Rhodovastum atsumiense: one gene and its partner. The protein of the gene in region 1 interacts with the protein of each later gene in a pairwise test. Links are inferred from orthologs where the notes say so. Each region holds a gene or a part of one and is shown on either strand. Other genes may lie near its edges.

The links.
Region 2: the proteins of NBY65_RS15420 (region 1) and NBY65_RS29280 interact in binary tests that used the Escherichia coli proteins (3 or more experiments, as listed by UniProt). The link is inferred for Rhodovastum atsumiense from one-to-one orthologs.

The regions. Positions count from the first base shown.
Region 1 is NZ_OW485601.1:3,373,337-3,379,241, forward strand. What follows is about bases 1,401-4,399. They hold NBY65_RS15420 (chemotaxis protein CheA), read left to right. Parts: upstream 1,401-1,863; coding sequence 1,864-3,936; downstream 3,937-4,399. Other genes in these bases: NBY65_RS15410 (STAS domain-containing protein), read left to right, coding at 1,401-1,502; NBY65_RS15415 (response regulator), read left to right, coding at 1,499-1,867; NBY65_RS15425 (chemotaxis protein CheW), read left to right, coding at 3,933-4,388. In the rest of the region: feoB (ferrous iron transport protein B), read right to left, coding at 1-527; NBY65_RS15405 (FeoA family protein), read right to left, coding at 562-846; more of NBY65_RS15410, read left to right, coding at 1,185-1,400; NBY65_RS15430 (HAMP domain-containing methyl-accepting chemotaxis protein), read left to right, coding at 4,461-5,905. UniProt on the Escherichia coli protein: Involved in the transmission of sensory signals from the chemoreceptors to the flagellar motors. CheA is autophosphorylated; it can transfer its phosphate group to either CheB or CheY.
Region 2 is NZ_OW485602.1:39,486-44,091, reverse strand. The notes cover bases 1,450-4,381. They hold NBY65_RS29280 (protein phosphatase CheZ), read left to right. Parts: upstream 1,450-2,523; coding sequence 2,524-3,240; downstream 3,241-4,381. Other genes in these bases: NBY65_RS29275 (flagellar hook-length control protein FliK), read left to right, coding at 3,675-4,381; NBY65_RS29285 (response regulator), read left to right, coding at 2,153-2,515; NBY65_RS29290 (hybrid sensor histidine kinase/response regulator), read right to left, coding at 1,450-2,021. In the rest of the region: more of NBY65_RS29290, read right to left, coding at 1-1,449; more of NBY65_RS29275, read left to right, coding at 4,382-4,606.

The sequences.
Region 1 (5,905 bases):
GCCAGCGTGTCGATCTGCGCCAGCAGGTCGGCGATGCCGTCGCGGCGGATTGCCACCGTCGGCACCACCGGCACCCCGAGCGCGGCCGAGAGCGCCGCCGTGTCGATGCGGCAGCCACGCCGCTCTGCCATGTCCATCATGTTCAGCGCCACGATCAGCGGCCGGCCGAGCCGCTTCAGTTCCAGCGCGAGGCTGAGATTGAGCCGCAGATTGGTGGCATCGGCGACGAACACCACCACGTCGGGCGGGGCTTCATGGGTGAAGCGGCCGAGCACGACGTCGCGGGTGACCGCCTGGTCGGGGCTGTGGGCGGTGAGCGAATAGGTGCCGGGCAGGTCCACCACCTGCACGCGGCGGCCGCCGGGGCTGACCAGTTGCCCGACCTTCCGCTCCACGGTCACGCCGGGATAGTTCGCCACTTTCTGGCGGCTGCCGGTAAGGGCGTTGAACAGCGCGGTCTTGCCGCAATTGGGATTGCCGACGAGGGCAATGCGTGGCGCGCCGACCAGCGCGGTGGTGGCGGACATGGCGGATCGATCCTGCTGAAAGGGGGCGGGGCGGTCAGGCGAGCGGGGCGATGCGCACCGCGCGGGCCTCGTTGCGGCGCAGCGCCAGCACGTGCTCGTCCACCCGCACGGCGATGGGGTCGTGGCCCGGGAAGCCTTCGTGCATCACCTCGAGCTGCGCGCCCTCCACCAGGCCCATCTCGATCAGCCGCCGCTCCAACTGGCCGGCGGCGAAGGGGGTGGCGACACCGGTCTCGTCGAGCGCGGTCACGCTGGCGCGCTGGCCCTTGCGCAGGTCGGCGAGGCTGGTGGGCACGCGGGGCGCGGGAGAGCTGGGCATGGTGTCTGCGACTCCTGTCCGGTCGGCGGGCTTGTCCGCGGCAGCGGAATGTTGCTGCCTGCCATAATGCGAATAGATCTTATTTTCAACTCCAACCACCCGGACAGATCGCGCGCCCCGTCCCGTAGGTGCGGTAATGGCGTGTGCGATCGGTGGGCCATTTGGCGTGCGAAACTCCTTTTCCATACAACCTGTGCGTGCTACATGTCCGCGCGAAAGATGGTCACGCTCTGGGCCGACTGCCGGGGGTGCGATCACGGAAACACCCGATTTCGTCGCATCGCGCGTCGATGGTCAGAGCCAGGGGACGAAGAGACGTGTCTGACGCTGGGGCACCCATGCCGGCTGTGATCTGCCTGGACGGGCCATTGACGATCGGGACGGCGGATCCGATTCGTGGGCGAATCCTCGAAGCTCTGGGTCAGCATCGTGCGATAGAAATCGATTGTGCGGCTGATAGCGAAACCGATATAAGTTTTGTCCAGATATTGATAGCGACCCACATTCTTGCAAAGCAACAGGATCGATTGCTTACAATTTCGGGTCGTTTTCAGTTGATTGTTCGAAACCTTATGGAACGTGCCGGTCTGCCCGGCAGTTTCAGCAGTGATGTTTTGTCGTTCGACAAGGCATCGATCGGAAAGAGCGCCCCGTGACAAAGACAATTCTTGCCGTCGACGATTCCGCCAGCATGCGCCAGATGGTGCGACTGACGCTTTCCTCGGCCGGGTACCAGGTCATCGAAGCCGCGAATGGTGCCGAAGGTCTTGCGAAACTTCAGGCCTCCGGTGTGCAGATGGTGGTGACCGACCTCAACATGCCGGTGATGGACGGCCTGACCTTCATCCGCGAGGCCCGCAAGCTGCCGGTGGGGCGCGGCCTGCCCATCGTCTTCCTGACCACCGAATCCGATGCCGGGATCAAGCAGCAGGCCAAGGAAGCCGGCGCCACCGGCTGGATCGTCAAGCCGTTCCAGCAGGAGCAGCTGGTGGCGGTCATCAGAAAGGTACTGGGCCCATGAATGCGCCGGATCCGTCCGAGACCTTCCGCCAGGAAGCCGCCGAGCTCCTGGAACAACTCGAGCAGGCGTTGCTCGACCTCGAACAGGATCCGACCAATCACGAGCCGCTCGATTCCGCCTTCCGGGCGCTGCACACCATCAAGGGCTCGGGGGCCATGTTCGGCTTCGAGCCGGTGGCGGTCTTCACCCATGATTTCGAAACCGCGTTCGATCGCTTGCGAAAAGGGAAGGCGCAGACCAGCCACGAGCTGATCGCCGTTGCCCTGCTGGCCAAGGATCACATCCGCACCCTGATCCAGGCCCCCGAGCAGGCCGACGCGGCGGCCGGCGAAGCCATCCTGCGGGACCTGCAGGCCATTGTCGCGCCGGGGGGCGCGCCTGCCATTGTCCCGGCGGGAGGTGAGGCCGCCCCGGCCAGCCCGCCCCCCGTGCCGGCCGCGCCGCCGGCGGGCACGACCTGGCGCCTGCACATAAGGTTGCCACGAAACGCTCTCACCAATGGCACCAACCCGCTGCTGCTGCTGGACGAGCTGCGCACGCTGGGCGAGTGCGTCGTCACCGCCCTGATCGACGAGGTGCCGCCCCTCGACGACCTGGATGCGGAGGCCTGCTATCTGCACTGGGAGGTGGTGCTCACCACCACCCACCCGCGCTCGGCAATCGACGACGTGTTCATCTTCGTCATCGACGACATGACGCTGAGCATCGAACGGGTCGAGCCCGACACCGTCGCGCCGCCATCCGCCGCCCCGCCCGTCGAGGTTGCGCCCGCCGGGGTCCCGGCGGCCACGGCGCCGCCGCCCGCCGCGCCGGCCCCCGCCCGAGCCACGCCCGCATCCCCCGCCCCGCGCGAGGCCGCGCCGGCCCGCGAGGCCGCCAAGCCCGGCTCCACCAGCCTGCGCGTCCCGGCCGAACGACTGGACGAGCTGATGGACCGCGTCGGCGAACTGGTGATCACCCAGGCCCGGCTGTCCCAGCTTGCCGGCGTGCTCGGGGACGCCAACCTCAAATCCGTCGCCGAGGAGATCGAGCGCCTCGCCAGCGGCCTGCGCGACACCACGATGGGCATCCGCATGGTGCCGATCGGTTCGTTGTTTGGCCGCTTCCGCCGGGTCGTGCACGACCTCTCGCGTGACCTGGGCAAGCAGGTGGAGCTGGTCACGTCCGGCGAGGAGACCGAGCTCGACAAGACCATGATCGAGCGGCTCGCCGACCCGCTGGTCCACCTGATCCGCAACGCCATCGACCACGGCCTGGAAGCGCCGCCGGCCCGCATCGCCGCGGGCAAGCCGGCCGGGGGGCAGGTGCGGCTGACCGCGCGCCATGCCGGGGCCGAGGTGCTGGTCTCGCTCGCCGATGACGGGCGCGGGCTGGATCGCGAACGGATCCTTGCGAAATGTCGTGAGCAGGGACTGCTCACCACCGAAAATCCGCCCGATTCCGAACTGTTCCAGTTCATCTTCCATCCCGGCTTCTCCACCGCGAAGGAGATCTCGGCCGTCTCCGGGCGGGGCGTGGGCATGGACGTGGTGAAGCAGACGATCGAGGCCCTGCGCGGCGCGATCGACCTGGTCAGCCGGCCGGGGCAGGGCACCGAGGTCACGCTGCGCCTGCCGCTGACGCTGGCGATCATCGAGGGACTGCTGGTGCGGGTCGGGCGCGGCACCTACGCCTTGCCGCTCTCGGCGGTGGAGGAATGCGTCGAGCTGCCCTCGGCCGATGAAACCCGTTCCCGCGGCCGCAGTTTCCTCAACATCCGCGGCGAGCTGGTGCCGTTCCTGCGCCTGCGCGACATCTTCGCGGTGCAGACGCCGCCCGACCCGTTCCAGAAGGTGGTGGTGGTGTCGGCGGGTGACCTGCGCGTCGGGCTGCTGGTCGACCAGATCGTCGGCAGCCACCAGACCGTCATCAAGTCGCTCTCGAAGCTGCATGCCGGCATCGGGCATTTCTCCGGCGCGACCATCCTGGGCGACGGCACCGTCGCGCTGATCCTGGACATCCCGCATCTGGTCGAAACCGGCCAGCAGCGCGAGGAGCGGTTGCGCGCCGCGCAGATGGAGGCGGCATGACCATGGCATCCCCCGAGCCCACCACGCCGCTGCAGGTGCTCATGCTGGGCCTGGGCGACGAGATCTTCGCCGTCGAGGCCGCGATCGTGCGCGAGATCCTCGACCCGGTGCCGGTCACCGAGGTGCCCGGCGCCCGCGGCTTCGTCGGCGGCGTGGTGAACGTGCGCGGCAAGGTGGTGCCGCTGGTCGATCTGCGGCTGCGCTTCGGCATGGAGGCGATCCGCTCCACCGTCGACACCCGCATCGTCGTCATCGAGATCGATCTTGGCGGCGATCCCACCATCGTCGGCATGCTGGCCGACAAGGTGCACGAGGTAACCGAGATCTCGGCAGCCTCGCTGGAAAAGCCGCCGCCGGTCGGCATGCACTGGCGGCCGGAATTCATCCGCTTCATCGGCAAGCACCGCGACGGCTTCGTCATCGTCCCCGACATGGACCGCCTGTTCACCTGAGCCTTCCCGAAGGGGTGGCAGCGCGCTGCGCCGCGACCCGCAGACTGCCACGACAGATCCGGAACACGCCCGATGCGGCTCACCATCAAGTTCAAGCTGATCCTCGCCTTCGGACTCGTGATCGTCATGTCGATCATCGCCGGAGGCTTCGCCTATTCCAGCCTCACGAATCTGAACTCCTCCTTCGAAACGGTGGTGAACGGCTTCGGTGAACGGCGGTCACTGGCGCGCGACATGCAGACCCAGTTGCTGCTGGCCTCGCGTGATCTCAAGTCCATGATCCTCGCGCCCTCCCAGGAAGAAACCGAGCGTCTCGGCGAGGCGGTGCGGCAGGGCTTCGACCGGGTGCGCCAGATCAAGGAGCAGATCTTCGCCACCGTCACCCCGGAAGGCCGGCGGCGGCTGGACGGGATCGATGCCGCCATTGCCCGCTACGGCGAGCTGCAGGAGAAGGTGATCAGCTTCGCGCGGCTCAATTCCAATGAGCGCGCCAATGCCCTGCTGATCGGTGACGGCGTGAAGGACTACGATGCCCTGCACCGGGCGATCGATGGCCAGATGCAGGCGCTCGGCAGGCTGCCCACCGGAGAGCCGCGCAGCCAGGCGATGCTCGCGCTCATGCGGCTGCGGGGCGACATCGAGAGCTTCCGCAGCGATCTGCGAGCCATGGTGCTGGCCTCCTCCATGCCCGAACTCGAACGGCGCAACCGTGCCCTTGTGGAGACCAGCGAGGCGCTGCGCCGACAGATAGTCGCACTCGGCCAGCAACTCGGCGGCATCGGCATCCCCGACATGGTCAACGCGGCCTTCGGTCCATGGTACGGCCTGGTCATGCGCGCGGCGACGATCGCCGCCGAGGGCGGCACCATCCAGGCCAACACCCTGCAATCCGGCGACCTGACACGGGCGGAAGTCGAGCTCAACAAGATCGTCATGGGTTATGTCAACTTCGCCCGGGAGCTGATGGGCGCGGCGACCGTCCGGGCAGCGGACGAATACGAACACGCACGGATGGTGCTGCTCACCGTGCTCGGGTTCTGCACCGCGCTGGCAATGGGCGCGGCACTGTGGATCTGCATCGGCATCAGCCGCGGGCTTTCCCGGGCTACCGGCCTCGCCAATGCGGTGGCGCAAGGGGACCTGTCACGGCAGGTGAGCGTCAGCGGCAATGACGAGATCCAGGATCTGGTCACTGCGTTGAACCGCATGACCGGCAACCTGCAAGCCACCGCGAAGCTGGCTGAGGCGATCGCGGAAGGCGATCTTGCCGTCGAGGCGAAGCTGCTTTCGGAGAAGGATGCGCTCGGCATCGCGCTGAACCGCATGATCGCCAATCTGCGCCACACCGCGACACTGGCCGAGGCGATCGCGGAGGGCGACCTGACGGTGCAGGCGAGCCGCCTGTCCGATCGCGATGTCCTGGGCACCGCGCTCGAGACCATGCTGAACCGCCTGCAGGCGATCGTCGCCGATGCCAACGAGACGGCGCAGGGCGTCGCCTCCGGCAGCCAGGAACT
Region 2 (4,606 bases), on another replicon or contig:
ACCAGCAGGCGCCCATCGGAGCTGCGCACATCATCCACCGCGATTTCTTCGAGCCGTGCCACGAGATCGAGCGGGATCGCCTTGCGCATGCCTCCCCCCGCACGCACCAACAGCAGGCGCATGCGTTCGCCAACGCCTCCCGGGCCCGTGTCGCGGCGCTCGGTCTCGGCCGGTGGCGCCCCCGCGTCGGCGCGGCCGATGCGCGAGAGGATGCCGTTGGGATCGAGGATCATGCAGACCGAACCATCGCCGAGGATAGTGTTGCCAGAGAACACACCGATGCTTTTCAGCAACGGTGCGACCGGCTTCACCACGATTTCCTCGGTGTCGTAGATACGGTCGACGACGATGCCGAAGCGGTGTGGCCCGACCTGGGTCACCACGACCAGTTCCTCGGCTTCCTCGGCGGGCTCGCCAAGCTCGAGCAGGTGGCGCAGGTCCACCAGCGGCAGCAGCCGCTCGCGCAGGCGCAGCACGGCGCTGTCCTTGATGCGCTCGATGCGATGGTCGCCGCCGCCCGCCCGCACCAGCTCGATCACGCTGATCTGCGGGACGGCGAAGCGCTCGATGCCGCAGCCAACGATCAATGCCGAGACGATGGCAAGCGTCAGCGGGATCTTGATGGTGAAGACTGCACCGCGGCCTGGCGTGGAGGCAAGATCGATGGTGCCACCGATCTTCTCGATGTTGGTCTTCACCACATCCATGCCGACGCCGCGGCCGGAGACGGCGGTGATCACTTCGGCCGTCGAGAAGCCGGCGCGGAAGATGAACTGCAGGATCTGCGCATCCGACATCGTCAGCAGCTCGGCCTCGGAGGTGAGGCCGTTCTCCACCGCCTTGCGGCGGATGCGCCCGATGTCCATGCCGCGCCCGTCATCGGCGATGCGGACGATGATGTGCCCACCCTCGTGGAACGCCTGCAGATGGACGCGCCCGGTTTCTTCCTTGCCGGCGGCGACGCGCTGCTGCGGGTTCTCGAGCCCATGGTCGGCGCAGTTGCGCACCATGTGGGTCAGCGGATCCTTGATCAGCTCCAGGATCTGCCGGTCCACCTCGGTGTCGGCGCCGTCCATCACCAGCTCGATCTTCTTGCCGAGCTCGCGGGCAAGATCACGAACGATGCGTGGCAGCTTCGACCAGGCATTACCGATCGGCTGCATGCGCGTCTTCATCACCCCTTCCTGCAGCTCGGAAGTGATGAGCGACAGCCGCTGCAGGGGGGCGGCGAATTCACTGTCCCGGGTGTTGCGCAGCAACTGCAGGAGTTGGTTGCGGGTCAGAACCAGTTCGCTGACCGTGGTCATCAGCGTTTCGAGCAGGTCGATGCTGACGCGGATGCTCTGTGCCGCGAGCGCGGAATCCCGTGTTTCGGTTTCTTCCCCGGGCTTGCGCGCGGCGGGGGAGGCTGCCGGCCGGGAGGCAGCGGGAGCAGGAGGCGGAGCCGGGGGGGGAGGGGGGGCCACGCTGGGTGCCGGGGTTGGGGGTGAGGACGAGGCCACGTCATCCGGGCCGGGCGCGGCATCGAACAGCGCCTGCAACTCGTCCGAATCGCTGGCTGGTGCTTCCGCGGCGGGTTCTGGAGGTGGCGGCGGTGGCGGCGGTGGTGGTGGCGCGGACGTTTCCGGGGCAGCGCCATGCAGGCCGTGCTCGGCGATGGCATCTAGCTCGGCGATCAACGTCTCGTCGTCGCGATCACCTTCGGAGCCAGTGGCTTCCAGGTTGGCGACCAGCGCCTTGATGGCATCCACGCAATGCAAAATGGCGGTGACAATCTCGGGGGTTGGCGCCAGCGTGCCGTCACGCAGGCGGCCGAGCACGTTCTCGCCCGCATGGGCAACCCGGCCAAGGCGCTGCAGGCCCAGAAATCCGCAAGTTCCCTTGATGGTGTGGAGGGTGCGGAAGATTCCCGAGATCAGGGTACCATCGTCAGGCGTGGCCTCGAGCCGGACAAGGTCATTGTCCAGAACGGCGAGCGCCTCAACAGTTTCGACAAGGAAATCTTTAACGAAGTCGTCCATGCGGCGCCCCGGATGCGAAATTCTGTCGCAATGGTCTTATCGTCATATACAACCTGCGCGTCAATCTCTTTGCGAAATCCACGCGTAACGCGTATAGACGGCACCGGCCCCCTCCCGTGGAGAATCCCGCCATGAAGATCCTTGTGGTAGATGACTATCCGACCATGCGTCGTATTTTGCGAAACTTGCTCAGCCAGATCGGTCTTACCGAAGTCGAGGAAGCTGGTGATGGCGGCGAGGCGCTGACCAAGCTGCGCGGCACCCGTTTCGATTTGGTCATTTCCGATTGGAACATGGAACCGATGACCGGACTTGATCTGCTGCGCCAGGTCCGTGCCGATGCCAATCTCGGCAAGATGCCGTTCATCATGGTTACCGCCGAGAGCAAGACCGAGAACGTCATCGAGGCCAAGAAGGCAGGCGTGAACAATTATATCGTCAAGCCGTTCACCGCCGAGACGCTGAAGGCAAAGATCGCAGCAGTTATGGGCTGAGGGCGGGGATGGACACCATGCCGGCCAGGACGGCCAACCACGACGCGGCCGCAGAAATGGCGGCGCGGCTCGAGCAAATTGCGAGCGTTCTGCAACGCGAAGTCACACGCCTGGGTGGCGTGAAGCCAGGCAGCGAAGCCGAGCGCAATCTCGAGATGCTCAAGGAAGAGCTGCGCAGCATGGGCCGGCTGATCGCCGAGACCCGCTCGGAAGTTGCTGGTCTTATCCCGGCCGGCGTCGGCAGCACCCGCCTTGCGAGCGCCTCGGGCGAGCTGGATTCGGTGGTGGGTGCCACCGAACGTGCCGCTGTCGAGATCATGGGAGCTGCCGAACGCTCGCAAGAGGCCGTGCAGCGCCTGCGCCGCGCCTCCGATCTCAAACCGGAGGCGGTGCGAGATCTCGATGTGATCGAGGCCGCGGCAACCGATATTTTCATGGCCTGCTCGTTCCAGGACCTGACCGGGCAGCGTATCCGTAAAGTCGTGCAGGCACTGACCTATATCGAGCAGCGGGTAACATCCCTCGGCGTGCTGTGGCAGGCGAAAGTGGACATGGATGGCGTGGATGCGCCTGCCCACGATAACCGTGTGGATGCGCATCTGCTGAACGGCCCGGTCGATAATGGACTTGGCCAGAACGATATCGATGCTTTGCTTGGCCATGCGGCTGCGGCCCCGGCCGCGGGACCGGCATCACAGGATGATATCGACGCCCTGTTCGGGTGACGGTCGTCATCTGACCGAGTGCTTGCGAAATCCAGAAGGGATGCGCGATGGCTGCCATTAACGCGACGTCGACGGCTTCACCGCCGGTGGCAAACTCTGCCACTGCAGCGACCCGGCAACAGGCAGGGGGAACTGACTTCGCAGCGCTGATTGCGGCCCTTGCCTCTGCTCCGGCGTCCACTGCTGCTGCGGCATCGACCTCGTCTGCAACTGCGGCAACGGTCCCGGGTACCCCCACCGGAGATGCGGACACTGAACCCGCTCTTTCTCCCCAGGCACGTCCAGGCAGTGCGCCGGACGCCGCCGCCCTGGCTGCGCTGATGGCGGCACAACCGTTGCCTGCTCCTTTGCCCGCCGCAGCCTCTGCAACCGCCCCGCTCACCACCGGCGGTACGGCTGTCCCGCAGACGGGAGATTCCTTCTCCGGCGACACGGTGCTGCCCACAATTTCTTCAGAATCCAACATAATTGCCAGCATGCAAAATGCCGGCTCCATTCCGGCATCCGCCATGTCGGCCATCGCGGGCACACCGCAGCCAGGCACCGGAGACGGTCCGGCCCGGCCCGAAGCAATGCTGGAAAACCAGCATGATGGCATGATGGCAAAAACTGAGGCAGCACTCGTTGCCAATGTTCCCCCCGCACCAGTGCTGCCGGAGGATGGCAAGCAGGCGGCCGTTTCACCGGATCCGGCCACGCCGATTCCGGGACCGGTGACATCCTCCACGCCTGGCCTTGCTCAGGTCATTCCGCCATCAACTGCTTCGTCATCGATCCCGATCCCCTCAACACCCCCGGGGTCAACCGATCCGACCGTGGTGGCTTCGGCCAACCCGCCTTCGGACCCTGGTGCCACCACCGACACACCGCCTGTCAGGACTTCGCCGCTTCCGGCGGGGGCCATCCCGACGGACCCTCAGGTGGCAACACCCTCCCCGGTCGTGACCCCATCCACGGCCGGCAGCACTGACACTGCCACCACGGCAGCCGCCAACCCCGCTACCAACGTGGCATCGCCCACGGCCGCACCAGTCACGGCTGCAACGGCCGCCGCACATCTGGTCGCATCCGCCGTTTCGCGGAGCATGTCCCGTCCGACAGGGACGCCTTCCGTCAGCGCACATGGTGGCGATGCGACTGGCAACGACGATCAGGCTTTCCAGCCGTTCTTTCGCCCTGTAGCCGGTGGACCCGTCGAGGCCGCATCACGCGCGCTGCCCCCGACCGCTTCACCCGCCGATCCTGCCTCGGCGGCCGGATCCGCTTCGTCCGGCAACACCGCGCAGTCCACCATCACGACGCCTTCCGGAGGCAGCACGAGCACAGCTCCTGTCGATGGCTGGCCCACCATGTCGTCTGTCACACA